Regions from separate parts of the Virgibacillus sp. W0181 genome, predicted to be linked through region 2. Evidence: riboswitches for the same ligand, from Rfam matches in the RefSeq annotation. Region 2 holds a riboswitch; each other region holds the start of a gene.
What was found. Region 2 has a riboswitch for S-adenosylmethionine ahead of ACLIBG_RS13250 (TRAP transporter substrate-binding protein). Riboswitches for the same ligand answer to the same signal wherever they lie in the genome.
Positions count from the first base shown of each region.

Region 1: linked by a shared signal. The riboswitch ahead of metK (methionine adenosyltransferase) and the one ahead of ACLIBG_RS13250 (TRAP transporter substrate-binding protein) in region 2 are both predicted to bind S-adenosylmethionine.
Region 3: linked by a shared signal. The riboswitch ahead of ACLIBG_RS13695 (O-acetylhomoserine aminocarboxypropyltransferase/cysteine synthase family protein) and the one ahead of ACLIBG_RS13250 (TRAP transporter substrate-binding protein) in region 2 are both predicted to bind S-adenosylmethionine.

Region 1 is NZ_JBPYCR010000011.1:5,337-10,866, reverse strand. Features, by position in the region: gene ACLIBG_RS06670 (ABC transporter ATP-binding protein) at 1-156, opposite strand, end outside; gene ACLIBG_RS06665 (ABC transporter substrate-binding protein) at 169-1,158, opposite strand; gene pckA (phosphoenolpyruvate carboxykinase (ATP)) at 1,340-2,929, opposite strand; SAM riboswitch class I at 3,138-3,243, shown strand; gene metK (methionine adenosyltransferase) at 3,371-4,570, shown strand; gene ACLIBG_RS06650 (gamma carbonic anhydrase) at 4,851-5,378, opposite strand; gene ACLIBG_RS06645 (class I SAM-dependent methyltransferase) at 5,419-5,530, opposite strand, start outside.
Region 2 is NZ_JBPYCR010000039.1:93-5,622, reverse strand. Features, by position in the region: gene ACLIBG_RS13260 (GMC family oxidoreductase) at 1-290, shown strand, start outside; gene ACLIBG_RS13255 (ATP-binding cassette domain-containing protein) at 555-2,825, opposite strand; SAM riboswitch class I at 3,263-3,377, shown strand; SAM riboswitch class I at 3,459-3,572, shown strand; gene ACLIBG_RS13250 (TRAP transporter substrate-binding protein) at 4,010-5,074, shown strand; gene ACLIBG_RS13245 (TRAP transporter large permease subunit) at 5,176-5,340, shown strand; partial or broken gene ACLIBG_RS13240 (transposase) at 5,481-5,530, opposite strand, start outside.
Region 3 is NZ_JBPYCR010000042.1:3,655-9,184, forward strand. Features, by position in the region: gene ACLIBG_RS13680 (helix-turn-helix transcriptional regulator) at 1-446, shown strand, start outside; gene ACLIBG_RS13685 (YpmS family protein) at 494-1,135, opposite strand; gene ACLIBG_RS13690 (SGNH/GDSL hydrolase family protein) at 1,107-2,075, opposite strand; partial or broken gene ACLIBG_RS13695 (O-acetylhomoserine aminocarboxypropyltransferase/cysteine synthase family protein) at 2,434-3,711, opposite strand; SAM riboswitch class I at 3,845-3,964, opposite strand; gene rarD (EamA family transporter RarD) at 4,032-4,940, opposite strand; gene ACLIBG_RS13705 (pyridoxal phosphate-dependent aminotransferase) at 5,273-5,530, shown strand, end outside.

The sequences.
Region 1 (5,530 bases), on a different contig from region 2:
AATGGACAGAATAGTGGATTTTCCACAACCGCTCGGGCCTAATATTGCTACGAATTCTCCTTTGTCAACTGAAAACGATAGTTCATCTAACGCTTTTGTAAAGTTCTTCTTTGAAAAGTAATGGTGGGAAACCTTATCCAAAGTTAGGTATGACAATAGGACCCCTCCTTATTCGGAAATAATTTCCTCTGCTATCTTCGTATTTACAAGCTCTTCATATGGTGCATTCTCGGGAAGTTCACCGGCTTCATCCATAATTTGCTGTAAGTTATTCCATTCCTCTTCCCCTAGGATTGGATCAGTTGAAAAGGAACCTTGACTTTTGTAACGCTCGACTGATGCTGCTAGCATATCTACATCTGTATCTTCAAAATAGCCTTGTATGACTTTAGCAATATCTTCTGCTTCATTTTCTTCCACCCATTGCTGAGCTTTATAAACGGCTTTTGTAAATTTCTTAATTACATCTTCATTTTCTTTCAAGTAATTCTGTTTTGTCATAAACACCGTGTAAGGAACATGACCGGACTCCTCACCGAATGAGGCAATTATATGACCTTTACCTTCCTTTTCGAAAATACTTGCAGTTGGTTCAAACAATTGAACATACTCAGCATCTCCAGAAGAAAACGCACCAGGAATATTAGCAAAGTCAATGTTTTGTATTAATTCCAAATCAGCATGCGGATCAATATCGTGTTTCTTTAAAACAAATTCACCTGCCATCTGCGGCATGCCGCCCTTACGTTGACCTAAAAAGATGCTTCCGTTTAAGTCATCCCAGGAAAAATCAGGCTTTGGCTCTTTGGCAACAAGAAATGTTCCATCTGTCTGGGTTAGTTGGGCAAAGTTCACTGCATAATCTGTTGCGTCCTGCCCATAAACATACATCGATGTTTCTGACCCTACCAATGCAATATCCGCACCGTCCGATAATAAGGCAGTCATTGTTTTATCGCCGCCCCAGGTTGTTTTCAGTTCTACATTTAACCCTTCTTCTTCAAAATATCCATTTTCTAATGCTACATATTGTGGTGCATAAAACACAGAGCGGGTAACTTCAGCTAGTTGAATATTTGTAGTACTGCTACTACTGCATGCTGAAGTGAAGATAAGTAAACTGCCAACAATAAAGGCGATGAAGCCATATTTCTTCATAGTAGACAACTCCTCCATAACTCTTGATATCGTGTCAAAATAGCGTATGCTTTTTTAGAGAAATGTGTGAATGCCTATATAAATACAGAAATGCTTGAGGGTTAGCATGATTCGTTTACCGCTAAAAACACAAAAATCCGGACTCTCTATAGAGAATCCGGATTTTAAGACGATAATGCGATTACCCTTTATATGTTGGACCCGCTTGCTTTATCTCATCACTTGCTTTTGTGAATTTAGTAAAGTTTTCGTGAAACTTTTCTGCAAGTGCTTTCGCTGTCTTATCATATGCCTCTTTATCGTCCCAAGCTTCTTTAGGGACCAAAACTTCGTCTGGAACACCTGGTACATGCAGCGGAATATTTAAACCGAAAATTTCATCTTTCGTTGTTTCGACCGTATTTAATTCACCCTCGAGTGCTGCGTGAACCATTGCTCGTGTGTAGGCCAATTTCATACGCTTGCCGGCTCCGTATGACCCGCCGGTCCATCCTGTATTAACTAGAAAGACATTTGATTCAAATTGATCTATTTTTTCACCGAGCATTTCGGCATACGTTGCTGGTGCCAATGGCAAAAATGGTGATCCGAAACATGCGGAAAAAGTTGCTTGTGGTTCCGTAATGCCACGCTCCGTGCCTGCCAGTTTGCTCGTATATCCACTTAAAAAGTGATACATTGCCTGTTCCTTCGTCAGCTTGCTAATTGGAGGCAATGTTCCCGAAGCATCAGCTGTCAAAAATAAAATAGTGTTAGGATGCCCCGCGATACTTGGTGATATAATGTTATCGATGTTTTCCAATGGGTATGCTGCTCGTGTGTTTTCCGTTAACGTAGTATCGGAATAATCAGGTATTCGCGATATTCCATCCAATACAACGTTTTCCAGAACTGAACCAAATCGGATGGCATTAAATATCTGTGGCTCCTTTTCAGCTGATAGGTCAATACACTTGGCATAACAACCGCCTTCAATATTAAAGACGCCGTTAGGTCCCCAACCGTGTTCGTCATCACCTATCAAGTTCCGGTATGGATCAGCAGAAAGTGTTGTTTTACCTGTTCCGGATAAGCCGAAAAACAGGGCGACATCGCCTTCCTGTCCTACGTTAGCTGAACAATGCATGGATAAAATATCTTGCATTGGTAATAAATAATTCATGACAGAAAAGATCGATTTTTTAATTTCACCAGCATATTCCGTTCCGCCGATTAATACCGTGCGTCTTTTAAAGGAGATAATGATGAAGGTCTCTGATTTTGTCCCATCAATCGTCGGATCTGCTTTAAAAGTTGGAGCTGAAATAACGGTGAATCCTGCCTCATGTTCGGCAAGCTCATCTTCTGTAGGTCGAATGAACATTTGTCGTGCAAACAAGTTATGCCATGCATACTCATTAATCACTTGTATCGGAAGGCGGTAATTCTTATCCGCACCGGCAAAGCCTTTAAAAACAAAAACTTCATTTTTTTCTTGAAGATGGTGCATTACTTTATTGTGTAGCTTATCAAAAGATTCTTCATCAATAGCTTGGTTGACAGCACCCCAATCAACATCAGCATCGGAAACATCATCACGTACGATAAATCTGTCTTTTGGAGAACGTCCCGTATACTTCCCTGTTGTCGCCTGGATGGATCCGGTAACTGTTAATTCCCCTTCATTATGTGATAAAATATTTTCAATTAATGTTGGGACAGATAAATTTTCGTAAACGTTAGTTTTCCTGCTAAATTCATTTAATACGGATGTATGTTTAATCGAATTCATATTAAGATACCTTCCTTTGTTCAGTTTCTTAAATCTGATTATTAGTATAACACATTATATAAATGGTGCACATTAAATGTTTTAAAATTTTACTTGACATATATGTTTGTTAACATTAATGACAAAATTGTGAAGTTGTGCATATTATAAGCAATTACGGCAGTTGACATACAACCATTAATTCGTTAGGATAAATTTGAAGCGGATACTCTTATTCAGAGTCGGTGGAGGGACAGACCCGATGAAGCCCAGCAACCATCACGGCAGTGAAAAGGTGCTAACCTGGTGCAAGGATTTTCCTTGAACAATAAGAGCGAAAGGCTATATTTTCCTTTCCTCATGATTGTAGGGAGGAATTTTTTTGTGTTTGTGAGAAATAATTTAAAAATGAATGAAAATAGAGTACCGAAATATAGTTTTCTTTAGAGGAGGGACTCAATGATGACAGTTAATCGACGGTTATTTACATCTGAATCTGTAACAGAAGGACATCCAGATAAAATTTGTGACCAAATTTCAGATGCTATTTTGGATGAAATATTAACAAAAGACCCGTTTGCTCGGGTCGCTTGTGAAACAACGGTTACTACCGGTCTAGTTTTAGTTGCGGGTGAAATTACGACGAATACATATGTAGATATTCCTGCAATCGTTCGACAGACGATTAAAGATATTGGATATACACGTGCTAAATATGGATTTGATGCAGAAACTTGTGCCGTATTAACGGCCATCGATGAACAATCTCCAGACATCGCTGGAGGGGTTGATCGGGCACTGGAAGCTCGTGAAGGACATATGTCGGAAGCGGAAATTGCCGCAATAGGCGCTGGAGATCAAGGCTTAATGTTCGGTTATGCGTGCAATGAAACAGAGGAGCTGATGCCACTTGCTATTTCTCTGGCGCATAAATTAGCAAAACGGTTAGCTGATGTAAGAAAAGATGGAACGTTGAGTTATATACGTCCGGATGGTAAAACGCAAGTTACCATTGAGTATGATCAACATGGTGAGCCTGTTCGCGTAGATACTATTGTAGTTTCCACACAACATCATCAGGATATTACATCTCAACAAATTGAAAAAGATATTATACAGCATGTCGTCGAACCGATCGTTCCGGCAAGATTACTAGATGAGACAACGAAATACTTTATTAATCCAACTGGACGATTTGTGATTGGCGGTCCTCAAGGGGATACTGGATTAACCGGCCGTAAAATTATCGTCGATACGTACGGTGGCTATGCACGGCATGGTGGTGGAGCGTTTAGTGGAAAGGATGCAACAAAGGTTGATCGTTCAGGTGCTTATGCGGCTCGTTACGTCGCAAAGAATATTGTAGCAGCCGGTCTTGCGGATGCTTGTGAAGTGCAACTGGCATATGCTATAGGAGTCGCAGAACCAGTATCTATTGCGGTTAATACATTCGAAACAGGCACTGTTCAAGAAGAAATGCTTGTCGAAGCGGTTCGAAAATTGTTCGATCTTAGACCTGCAGGCATCATAAAGATGTTGAATTTACAAAGTCCAATTTTTCAAAAAACAGCTGCCTATGGTCATTTTGGTAGGACGGATATAATTTTTCCATGGGAAAAGACAGATAAAGTAGAGGAACTTACTGCGATTACAGTTAAATGAGCACATACAAAAACAGCCCCTTGCTCTTATTGAGCAGGGGGCTATTATAATCCATGTTCACGGATTAACAAAGTATAGTGCTTAGTGTACATCGGGGCTTACCAGGGCGCTAGCGTATTTCTTAGAAGATAAGAATACATATAATTTTCCGTATATCTGTCTAGCTCTAGCGGCCAGCCCCTCGAGGTCTTAAGCAATAACTCTTCGTGCCAAATTCGTCACTACGATTTCTTGCTTAAGCTATGCCTGGGGCTTACCAGGGCGCTAGCGCTTTTCTTAATTAAAGTTCGTGTCCAAGTTCTGTATGGTTTTTATAATAATCCCGTTTATCGAGGTAAGATTTTCGAACACGATCCATTTCCTCGATGTCTTTTTGTGTCAGTTCGCGGATTACTTTGGCAGGACGTCCAAAAGCAAGCGTGTTTGGTGGAATGATTTTCCCAGGCGGAATAAGGCTTCCAGCTCCAATAAAAGAATTTTCTCCTATTTCTGCCCCGTCTAGAATCATACTGCCCATACCAATAAGGGCATTTTTTCGAATGGTTGCAGCATGTAATGTTACTTGGTGGCCAATGGTAACATCGTCTTCAACAATGACCGGCATATCCGGACTTTGGTGGATGAGTGAAAGATCCTGAATGTTGACACGTTTTCCGATTGTTGTAGGTGCCACGTCACCTCGAATCACTGTTTTAAACCAGATGCTCGTATGTTCACCAATGGTAACATCACCGATTACGACTGCATTTTTGGCAACAAATACGGTAGGATCGATTACAGGTGATTTCCCTTTATAATCATGAATCATCGTTTGGACCTCCTGTCATAAAATGAAAATTTACTTTACTTTACTTTTTTTGAATTGCAATTATAAATGGCGGGTTATTTTTTTGATTAATAAATCGATATTGCAAAACATTATAACGTTTTTGATCAAGTGAAACGACATGTTTCAATACA
Region 2 (5,530 bases):
CCGATGCGGCGGAGATAAGTAGCGCTAGTATAAACACACACTCAGCTGGAGGGGTCATTATGGGTGATGATCCGGAAACTTCAGCTGTAAATAACTATTCACAGGTATGGGATATGGAAAACTTATTTGTAGTAGGGGGGTCATCTTTCCCGCACTTCGGCAATTCTAATCCAACCGAAACGATTGGAGCTTTTGCTTATCGAGCTGCAGAAGGTATGATTGAATATCTTAAAAACGACGGCGGATTATTAGTCGAAGGAGGTCGAAGCAAAAAAACGTATATTGTGTAAAATAATAGTAAAATATTGATGTTAATCTATATTAGATTTCCGAGTTTGCTGAAAAGGTTTGTTGGTCCTTAACAATTTGCCTTAAAAATGGTTGGAAAAGGAAGAACTCGTTGGAGCAAAAACTGACATGACGCCATTCCTGTTAAAGGGAACGGCGTTATTTTATGTAGGTCAGAATTTGTCGTTTCCTGAGTGTAATAGGACGACCTTGCAATAACGCTGTTAAGGAGGTCAGTTAGTACTAAGGAAGATAATTCAAATAAGTTATTCTGAAACTCCCTTCCATAACCATTTCGCTGTCAAGGTTTCCTTATTTAACATTTCTTCTGGTGTACCTTCAAATATAATAGTTCCACCTTTTTTTCCACCACCTGGACCCAACTCTATTACCCAGTCGCTCGATGCTATAAAGTCTAGATTGTGTTCGATTATTATAACGGAATTACCTCTGTTTACAAGGTTTTGAAATACATCTAAAAGTTTTCCATTATCTTTTGCGTGCAGTCCCAACGATGGTTCGTCTAATAGGTAGATTTCTCCTTCCGTTTGTAAGTGGTTGGCAAGTTTTAGGCGCTGGACTTCTCCTCCACTGAGAGAACTTGTCGTCTGTCCTAAAGTTAAATACCCTAAGCCTACGTCTTGTAGCGTATTCACTCCCCTTATAATTTTATGTTTAGTAAAATAGTTTATCGTCTCGTTTATCGTTAACTCTAAAATATCGACTATATTTTTACCCTGATATTGATATGACCGTGCTTCGTCTGAATATCTCGTACCATTACATGCTTCACAGGAGATTGTAACGGGATCAGCAAATGCTACATCTGGTGTTGTAATTCCTTTGCCTTTACAGATAGGACAAGCTCCTAAAGAGTTAAAGCTGAATAACCCGGCTGGTTGTCCGGTTTCTTTTGCAAATATGGAACGAATATCATCCATTATTCCCATATATGTAGCCATTGTCGAACGGGTAGAAATTCCGATGCTGCCTTGTCCAACTTGAATCGTGTTTGGATATTTTTCCGGAAATGCTTCTAACATTAAGGAACTTTTACCTGAACCGGAAACCCCACATACCGTAACAAGGGCGTTTTTAGGGATTGAAACGCTTATATTTTTTAAGTTATGGTTACTTGCTCTTTCTATTGTAAAATAACTTTCTATATCCCTTGGATTTTTGTTGATTTCTAGCTTATTGTTTAAGGTTGTTGCAGCTTTAGAGTTTTTTAATCCCGACAATTTTCCTTGATAGACAACTTCACCACCATCTACACCTGCGCCCGGACCCATTTCTATTATTTCATCCGCTACTTTTATTATTGATAGATCATGTTCGATGACAATGACGGTATTATGGTGGGCTTTTATCCGTTGCAGCATCTGGATTAACATGCCTACTTCTTCCGGGTGGAGTCCAGCACTAGGCTCATCGAAAATGTATGTCATATTGTTCAAACTGCTCCCTAAATGACGAGCGATTTTTACCCTTTGTGCTTCTCCACCGGACAAGGTATTCATTTTTCGTGATAGGCTCAAATATCCTAACCCCATGTCAACGAGCTGATTGACATGCGGGATTGCTTGTCGTGCGATCGACTCCCCTGGCGGTTCTTTTATCCTTGTAAGTTGCTCTAGTAATTCTGTTAGTTCCAATTGATTGTATTCAGCGATATTTAAGCCGCTAATTCTACATTCTAATACTTTAGGATTTAGGCCAGATCCTTGACAGGTCGGGCATAAGGCATGTGTTGAAAAAGTCAAGACGTCCTCTTGGGAAATTTGTTTTAGCTTTGAAACATCTCTGTTTATATAGAGGCGTGTAAATCTAGGCAATAACCCGTCCCACTCATGAGGTTGCGGGCCGTTTTTTGTATGAAAAGGCGCAAAGACTCTTTCACCTTCTGGGGGACCATATATTAAGAGGTGGAATTTTTCTTCCGGGTAGTCTTTTATCCGTTTATCCGGATCAAATAATCCGCCGGTAATCATCCATCTGCCTTGCCAACCTGAAGGTGACAGTGGCTTAAATTGTACCGCATAATCCCGGAGTGATTTATCGAAATCGATCAGTTTATTTACATCCGGCGCGATCACCCTCCCATACCCGGTACATTTTGGACATCGGCCAAATGAACTTTGACTGGAAAAATCGGTAGCAGCATCTATTGGTGGATTTCCTATTCGTGAGAACAAAAGTCTAATCAAAGGATTGATATCCATATAGGTGCCAATTGTTGAACGAGAATTTCCACCTACAGGTCTTTGCTCTACTACGACAACAGGGCTTAAGTTTTGCATTAGACCGGCATGAGGTCTTTCGTATCTTGGCATTTGATTTCTAACATAGAGAGGATAGTTCAACGTCATTTGTCTTCTGCTTTCTGTTGCTAATGTATCAAAAACAACTGAACTCTTTCCTGAGCCTGAAAGACCAGTAAATACACTAATTTTTTCTTTCGGTATGTTTAAATCTATACTTTTTAAATTATTTTCTTTTAGTTCTCTTAAAATGATTTCATCTTTTATTTCAGACATATAATTCACTTCCTCAATTTTTTGTCTCGGTTTTCTAGCTTACAAATAGATTGCAAAGATATAACGCAGTATCCCTAATATTAAAGGATTTCCTGTTTTTAAAAACGTAAACCCATCTTCGCTCATGCTCTCCTTTAATAATCTAGCCCAATTTTAGCATACTGTTCGATTGTCACGCACTATACTCTCTGCGAAAGAGACTATTGTCATCTGTTTTTGAATTGATACGAGGAAAATGTATTTAGAAGGCGAATATACCGAATCAAAATATATGGGTGAATAGAAATAATGTATCCGTGGTCACACCCATTACAAAGCCACCTATACAAGTAAAATCGGTCCATACGTGGTTGTTTTGTTGACCAACTTGACAAGCGCGAATTGCTGTGATAAATTATTATCTGTTGAACAAATTAAACCATAATAAATTTAATAATATCTTATCAAGAGTGGTGGAAGGACTGGCCTGATGACACCCGGCAACCATTAAGTTAGTTTACTAGCTTAAAAGGTGCTAAATCCAGCTAAGCAAATTGCTTAGGAAGATAAGAGGTAATATACATGCGTCTAACACCTCTCTTTCTTCCAAGAGAGGTGTTTTTAATTATTATTATGGACAATTAAATAAGGTATTTCTTATTAAGAGAAGTGGAGGGACTGGCCCGATGAAGCTCGGCAACCATTAAGTTAGTTTACTAGCTTAAAAAGGTGCTAAATCCTACGGGAGATTTTTCCGGGAGATGAGAAGAGAATGTTGTGGGAGCTCTCTTCTTATGGAAGGGGGTTTTTTATTTAGCAGATAAGAAAGTATATAACTTTCTTACTGCATAAGTGCAACTAAGGCTTTCGCCATAAAGGCTTGGCGACAAGCCAAGCTTTCTAAGGGGGTCAGAAAGTATAAAGTTTTGCGCATAGCTGTCTAGCTTCGACGTACAGGATGTTCTAGTGCAGGCGACGCCACAGGACGTGGCGATCTAAGCCTGCCAGCCCAGCCCCTCGAGGTCTTAAGCAATAACTCTTCGTGGCAAAAACCGCCACTACGATTTCTTGCTTAAGCTTGTCGGGGCTGACCAGGGCGCTTGCGCTTTTCTTAGGAGGAATGACATGAACCAATAAAAATGTGCAGCATAAGACATCTGCCAATGGTAGAAAACAAATAATAATATTAGGTGAGGAGCTTTTATATGAATTTTAAAAAATTATTTCTCTTGGTATCATTTATTTTATTAACGGTTGTAGTTGTAGCATGCGGAAAGTCGGAAGATACAGATACAGCAGGTGCTTCTGAAGGAGACAGTAATACAAATGCAAGTGAAAATGGAGAAGCAGTAACGATTAAATTGGCCCATGTTACGAGAGAGGATACAGCCTATGCAATAGGGGTTGAAAAATTTAGTGAATTAGTAGAGGAAAAAACAGATGGAGAAGTAAAAGTGGAAATATTTCCAAATGGCACTTTAGGATCTAATACAGAACTTCTTGAACAATTACAGCAAGGTACTATTGGTGCTATGGTTCCTTCAGTCGCTATTTTAAGTGGATTTACAAATAAAACGTTACTTTTAGACTTACCATACTTATTTAAAAGCGAAGAAGCAGCTGAAGAAATATTAGATGGTCCTATTGGTGATGAAATTCTTCAAAGTGTAGAAAAAGATGGAATTATTGGGCTTGCTTGGTTTAACCAAGGGTGGAGACACCTTTTCACAACAGACACCCCTGTTTATAAGCCAGAAGACTTGAAAGGACAAAAAATTAGAATACTAGAAACACCGGTGCATGTTGATTTTATGAAAGCATTTGATGCATCAGGCACAAACGTTGCGTTTACTGAACTATTTACTGCACTAGAGCAAGGCACTGTAGATGGGGCAGAAAATCCATATACAAACATTGTTTTAAATGGATATAATGAAGTAGCGCCCTATATTACAGAAACAAGACATCTCTACGATCCATTACCAGTACTTATTTCCAAGGTTGTTTGGGATCAAATGAATGAAGAACAACAAGAACAAGTAAGGGAAGCAGCATATGAGGCACGTGACTTTGAAAGAGACCTGATTAGAGAATCTGAAGAAGAAATTAAACAAGAAATTATTGATAGTGGTGAGAATGAAATTATTGAATTAACGGATGAGGAACGGGAGGCATTCGCTGAAAAGGCTAGAACGATTTATGAAAAGTGGGAGCCGGAAATTGGTGGGGATATACTCCAACGCGTCCTCGATGCTCAAAAAGATATGTAATAGAATAAGGCAATTTATTCTATAGTAGAAGGCGGAATCATTATTTCGCCTTCATTTTCTTTAATTAACGAATAGTTAGTTAAGCATGTTTATCGATTTAGTTGACACCCCCTGTTGTCATGAACCTATTCGCAGCGCATTGTATATCCAATGTATCAATTGAACGATTGACTATAAAGTTTTTTCCAATGATCGTAGTCCTATTAATCTGCTTGATACTATTCATCTTTTTTTCGCAAATTGTTTTCACTGAATTTATTAGGTAGGTTAACAGGTGGGCAATGTTTGCTATTTCCGTAGTTTTTATGAATTTGTCCGTAAAATAAGGGCTCTTTGTCAAATAGTGTTGGTGGCTGAATTAAGGTCGCTAAAATATTAATGATTCGGGATCTGTTAATCTTGCCGCTTAAGCGACAGGATTAACAGATTCTTTTTGTTGGTTTACAATTGCTTTTA
Region 3 (5,530 bases), on a different contig from region 2:
ATTATGTTGAACCATATGCACTTATTTGGCAAAATGATTTTTACTATCTGATTGGTTATTTTCAGGAAGCAAATGAACTGCGCCATTATCGTCTTGATCGTATCCGTAACATTGGAATTACAAATGTATCATTTCAAAAGAAAGCATTTGAGCTTCAAGAATATATTGACCAAAGCTTTCATATGTTTGCCGGTGAGGACATAAGAGTCAAAATCCGTTTCCATATGAACCTTGTCAATGTAGTGCTTGATCGTTTTGGTCAAGAAGCGGATATGGAGAAAATAGATGATAATCATTTTATATTAACAGCAAAAGCAAAATTATCTACAGGGTTAATTAATTGGATTCTAACATGGGGCAATCAAGCAAAAGTATTGTCACCAGAAGGTCTTGTATCGGAAGTGAAAGAGAAAATTTTACAAATGTATGAGACATATGAAGATTAACCATCCGGATCAGTGTATACATCTGCCGGATGGTTTCTTTGATTTGGTTACTCTTCTATATCATAAGTAGATTCAATGCCTAATGTTTCATAAGGCACTTTTATTTTGAATGACAGGTTATTCGCCTCCAAGTCAAATTGCTCTACACTGACATGGAAATTACTTTTAATTTTCATATCTGTTACCGCTACATAAATTTCCTCTTCTTTTGGATTGACAGTTACCCATTCAGGCATCGGCAAATATTTGCTCATATACTCCATTATTTTTTTATTCGGTAATTGCAGTAAACCGACAGAAATAGACTTTTGTTTCAAAATAACATCGCCGTTGTCCTGTACAATTGGATCAAGGTGAATGACAAGCGGAACAGTCGTGGAAAAAACGGGCAACTCTCCAAGCAGTTGAACATCCTCTTCCAAAATAATCTTGTAATGATGATTTGTATTGTTCAGTAGCTTTTCGATATAAGCATTAGCCAGTTCATTCAAATTCTTTTTTGTTGTCCGAACGACAAATTCGGAGCTGTCATCGGTTGTAACCGTATCAGAAGGGGAATGCTCTGTGTTGGGTACAGGCCAAAAAAATAAAATGACAATTAGAATAAGTATACTAATGTTCACAATAAGCAACGAATAAAAACGCCGTTGCCAGTTTTGATCAGTTTTCTGTTTCTTTTTCATCTTCATCCATTTCACCTTCTTGTTCGGTTAAATACGAAAGCACCCGTTCCGCAATTCGCTGATATCCAAGGTGGTTTGGGTGAAAATTATCTTCAGCGAACAGATTGACTGTGTCTTCATTGAATAAGTCATCTATTGGAATATAATACGTCTGATCAAACGTTTGTGCAACGTTTTTCCCAGTATTATTCCATCCGTTCACAATCATATCAAGTTCTTCAATATCTTTAAAATATTTATCAAATGGATTGTAAAACCCGAGCAAATAAATTGATGTATCTGGATTTACTTCCTTAATCTTATTAAAAATCATTTCGAGTCTCTCTTCATATTGAAGTCGTTCGTGTTCAAATTTACGCATTGTTAAATTCGTGAAGCTTTCTTTAAAAACTTGCATAATATCATTCGCACCAATTGTAATAAGAACGATGTCCGCTTGCTTGAGGGACGCGGCAATTTCCGGATCTTCTAGCCGCTTTAACAATTGGTCGGAGCGGTTACCTCTTTTGCCGTAGTTTTCAAATTGTACGATGTTTTTATTCTCGTTAAGCGATCGATTAAGAATGCCTACGTATCCGCCTTCTCCGGTACTGTCTCCAACGCCCTGTGTTAATGAATCCCCAATGGCGACAACTTTTGTTCCTTTATTGAAAAAGAAATCAATGGCACTTTTGACCGAATCGATAATAAATTCCTTTACTTGATCACGTACTTCATCTTCTTCACTATCATTGTTTGCTTCGTCTGTGCTAGAGTCGGGAGCAGTTTTTTTTTGCTCCGGCTCGCCTTCTTCCAATGTCGTATCTTTAGGCATTTCTTCTTTTTGTGGAATCGTCTCCTCGGAAGTGTTCGGTTTCTTGTCATTTGTTATAAATAAAATAATGCCGATGCCTACAATTATTAGTAGAATAAAAATATAGAGAGCAACTTGTTTAATATGGATCACACCTATACGAATGTACTATATATTTATGAAGGTAAAGAGCTGTTATTGCTACAATTTTAAAATATATGTAATAGAAATTGTTCATTTTGATTGTTAATATATAAAAGCATAAAAACCGAAAATTATCCTTTGGAATCGAAAAGGAGGATTTCATCTATATTTTACACGTTAATTTGCCCGTGTAAACCTGAACGCCCAATCTGTAATCAGATATTAATCATTATTATTTGAACGCTGCTAAGAGGTCAAGGGCACTTTTTGCGGAAATCGGCAGTAAAAAAAGTCCGCCCCGATGTGAAGGCGAACTTTATCATAGATATAGTGTATATCTTTTTAGTGCTGTATAGTGTTATTCTCTAGTTGCTTTTGAAATTGCTTGTTCTAAGTCTTTTAAAATATCCTTTGTTGACTCAATACCTACAGAAAGACGTACCAGTTCTTCCGATGCGCCACTTTTCTTTAGGTCTTCAGCGCTTAACTGCTGATGAGTGGTGGAAGCAGGGTGGATGATAAGCGATTTCGCATCTCCAACATTAGCCACATGTGACCATAGCTGAATATTGTCGATCAGTTTTCTGCCCGCTTCTCGACCACCTTTTATTCCAAATGTAATAACCGATCCGTACCCATTTGTAAAGTATTTCTTGGCTAGTGCATGGGAAGGGTGATCTTCCAAACCAGGGAAGTTGACCCATTCAACAGCAGGATGCTCTTGTAAAAAGGATGCAACTTCTTCTGCGTTTTGATTGTGGCGCTCGATACGTAAATGCAATGTCTCCAACCCTTGCAATAGCAAAAATGCGTTTTGTGGGCTTAAGCAGGCACCAGTGTCCCGAAGCAACTGTACACGCAACTTGAGTGCAAAGGCCGGTTCACCTAAATCGACAAAGCGAAGGCCGCCATAGCTTTCATCCGCTTCTGTAAATCCAGGAAATTTACCGGAACCCCAATCAAATTTTCCAGCATCCACGACTATCCCGCCGATTGCGGTACCGTGTCCGCCTATCCACTTTGTTGCGGAATGCACGACAATATCAGCTCCCCAAGCGATTGGATTGGAGAAGTATGGCGCAAATGTGTTGTCAATAATTAATGGGATATTGTTGTCATGCGCAACTTCTGCTACTTTTTCGATATCAAACACATTTAAACTAGGGTTTGTAATCGTCTCGCCAAAGACTGCTTTTGTTTTATCGGTAATAGCTGATCGGATTGTTTCCGGATCAGTACCATCAACAATTTTTACGTTAATACCATATCGTGGCAGTGTATGAACGAACAAATTGTATGTGCCGCCATATAAATTACTGTCCGCAACGATTTCATCACCCGCACCGGCAATGTTTAAAATCGCATACGTAATAGCAGCCATTCCCGAAGCAGTTCCTACCGCTGCAACACCGCCTTCCAATAGTGCTACACGCTGTTCGAATACGTCAACGGTTGGATTCATAATTCTTGAATAAATATTTCCGGGTTCTTTCAACGCAAATAGGTTTTGCGCATGCTCCGTATCGTTAAACACATATGAAGTGGTTTGGTAAATGGGAACCGCACGTGAACCTGTTGTTGGATCGGCAGTTTGTCCCCCGTGTAGTAGAATCGTATCCTTGTCTTCAAAATTAAAGTCTGTCATTAATAATTCCTCCTTAGGTTTTTAAAGGCACGTTGCCTTTCTTATTTTTTGTAGCAGGAATCTGGATGAAAGAAAAGGATGAAACAGAAAAGCCCCCTTCATAAGAAGAGGGCGTTATATGTAACCGTTCCTCCCCTTATCTTCCAGATCAACGGATGACCTGTAGGATTTGGCACCATCAAAAGCAAAACATGTTTGCTCTTAGGTTGCTGGGTTTCATCGGGCCTATTCCCTCCACCACTCTTGATAAGAGATATAATCATTCGATTGAAATGAATGTTACATGAATTTGAATTGTTTGTCAACACAAAATAAAATATTTAATGTTGGTGTTTCACTTTTCGAATTGGGTGTTGTTTTAAGGAAGAACCCATATAAATGAAAAGTGCTATCCAAATAAATATAAAAGAAACGAGATGCGCCGGGGAAAACGTTTCTTCATACAAAAAGACACCAAGAAGTAACATAATCGTTGGAGCCAAGTATTGTAAAAAGCCAATCATTGATAAAGGAATCGAGCGAACAGCGGAGCCAAATAGTAATAACGGTGCCGCTGTTGCCAGTCCCGTTCCGATTAATAATACAAATGTTAGTGGTTGTGGCGTGTTGGCTGCAACCGTACCGTTGGAAAAAAAGCTTAAGTAAATAAGGGCAATTGGCGTAACAATCATTGTTTCGATTGTAAGACTGAAAATGGAATTTAAATCGACCATTTTCTTAAAAAGTCCATAAAGAGCGAATGTAACGGCGAGTAAAATGGATACCCATGGAAAAACGCCAAAGCTGAATGTCAGATTAAGAACCCCGATTGCGGCTAATATAATGGAAAATAATTGCCTTTTTGATAACCTTTCTTTTAAAACAATAATGCCAAGTAAAATGCTGACAAGCGGGTTGATATAATATCCCAAACTCGCTTGAATCACATGCTCGCTATTAACCGCCCATATAAAAATCAACCAATTCATACTGATAATAAGAGAAGCGGCCAGCATGTTAATACTTTTCTTTCGGTCCTTCAGCAGCCGCTTGCACGCTTGAGTAAATTCCGATCCTTTTCGTAATGATAATACGACAACAGCCATCAATACGAATGACCAGATAATGCGATGAGCCAGAATTGTGTCGGCAGGGACATCGTCAACCAATTTCCAATAGATTGGAAGGAACCCCCATAACAAGTAAGCAGATAATGCAAAGAGGATGCCCGATTTGTGACTATTTATCATGAAATATTCCTCATTTCCAGATAGCAAAAATAAATAAGTGCATGCAAAAAGAATAATAACTCCGTGTTACCGTGCTGTTATGAAAAAGTAATTCTTTTACGTGGAACTTGTATATGTATAGATAGAATATATTGCATAAAATATTGCTCACATTCGATTTAATTTTAGAAGGTAGTGAACGGAAATGCAATTATCGTGATTCAAAGCTGCAAGTCTAGAATACTATAGAATTATCCTTTTTGCGGATAAAACAAATTTGATATCTACATCGTCAAAGGCTACGACTTAACCGTTTATTATGATATAATTTTTACGGGAGGGAAAAATATTTTATGCGTACATATGAAAGATCAGAAACATTAAATCGATTACCAAAACAATTCTTTGCTGATTTAGCAAAAGAAGTAGAAGCCATTGAAGCCCAAGGGCATGATGTCATTAATTTAGGGCGCGGCAATCCGGATCTACCAACTCCGGACCATATTATTAAAGCATTGCAAAAGGCAGCTGAAGACCCTGTCAATCATAAGTACTCTCCGTTTCGGGGCTTTTCTTATTTAAAAGAAGCGGTAGCTACGTTTTATAAAAGG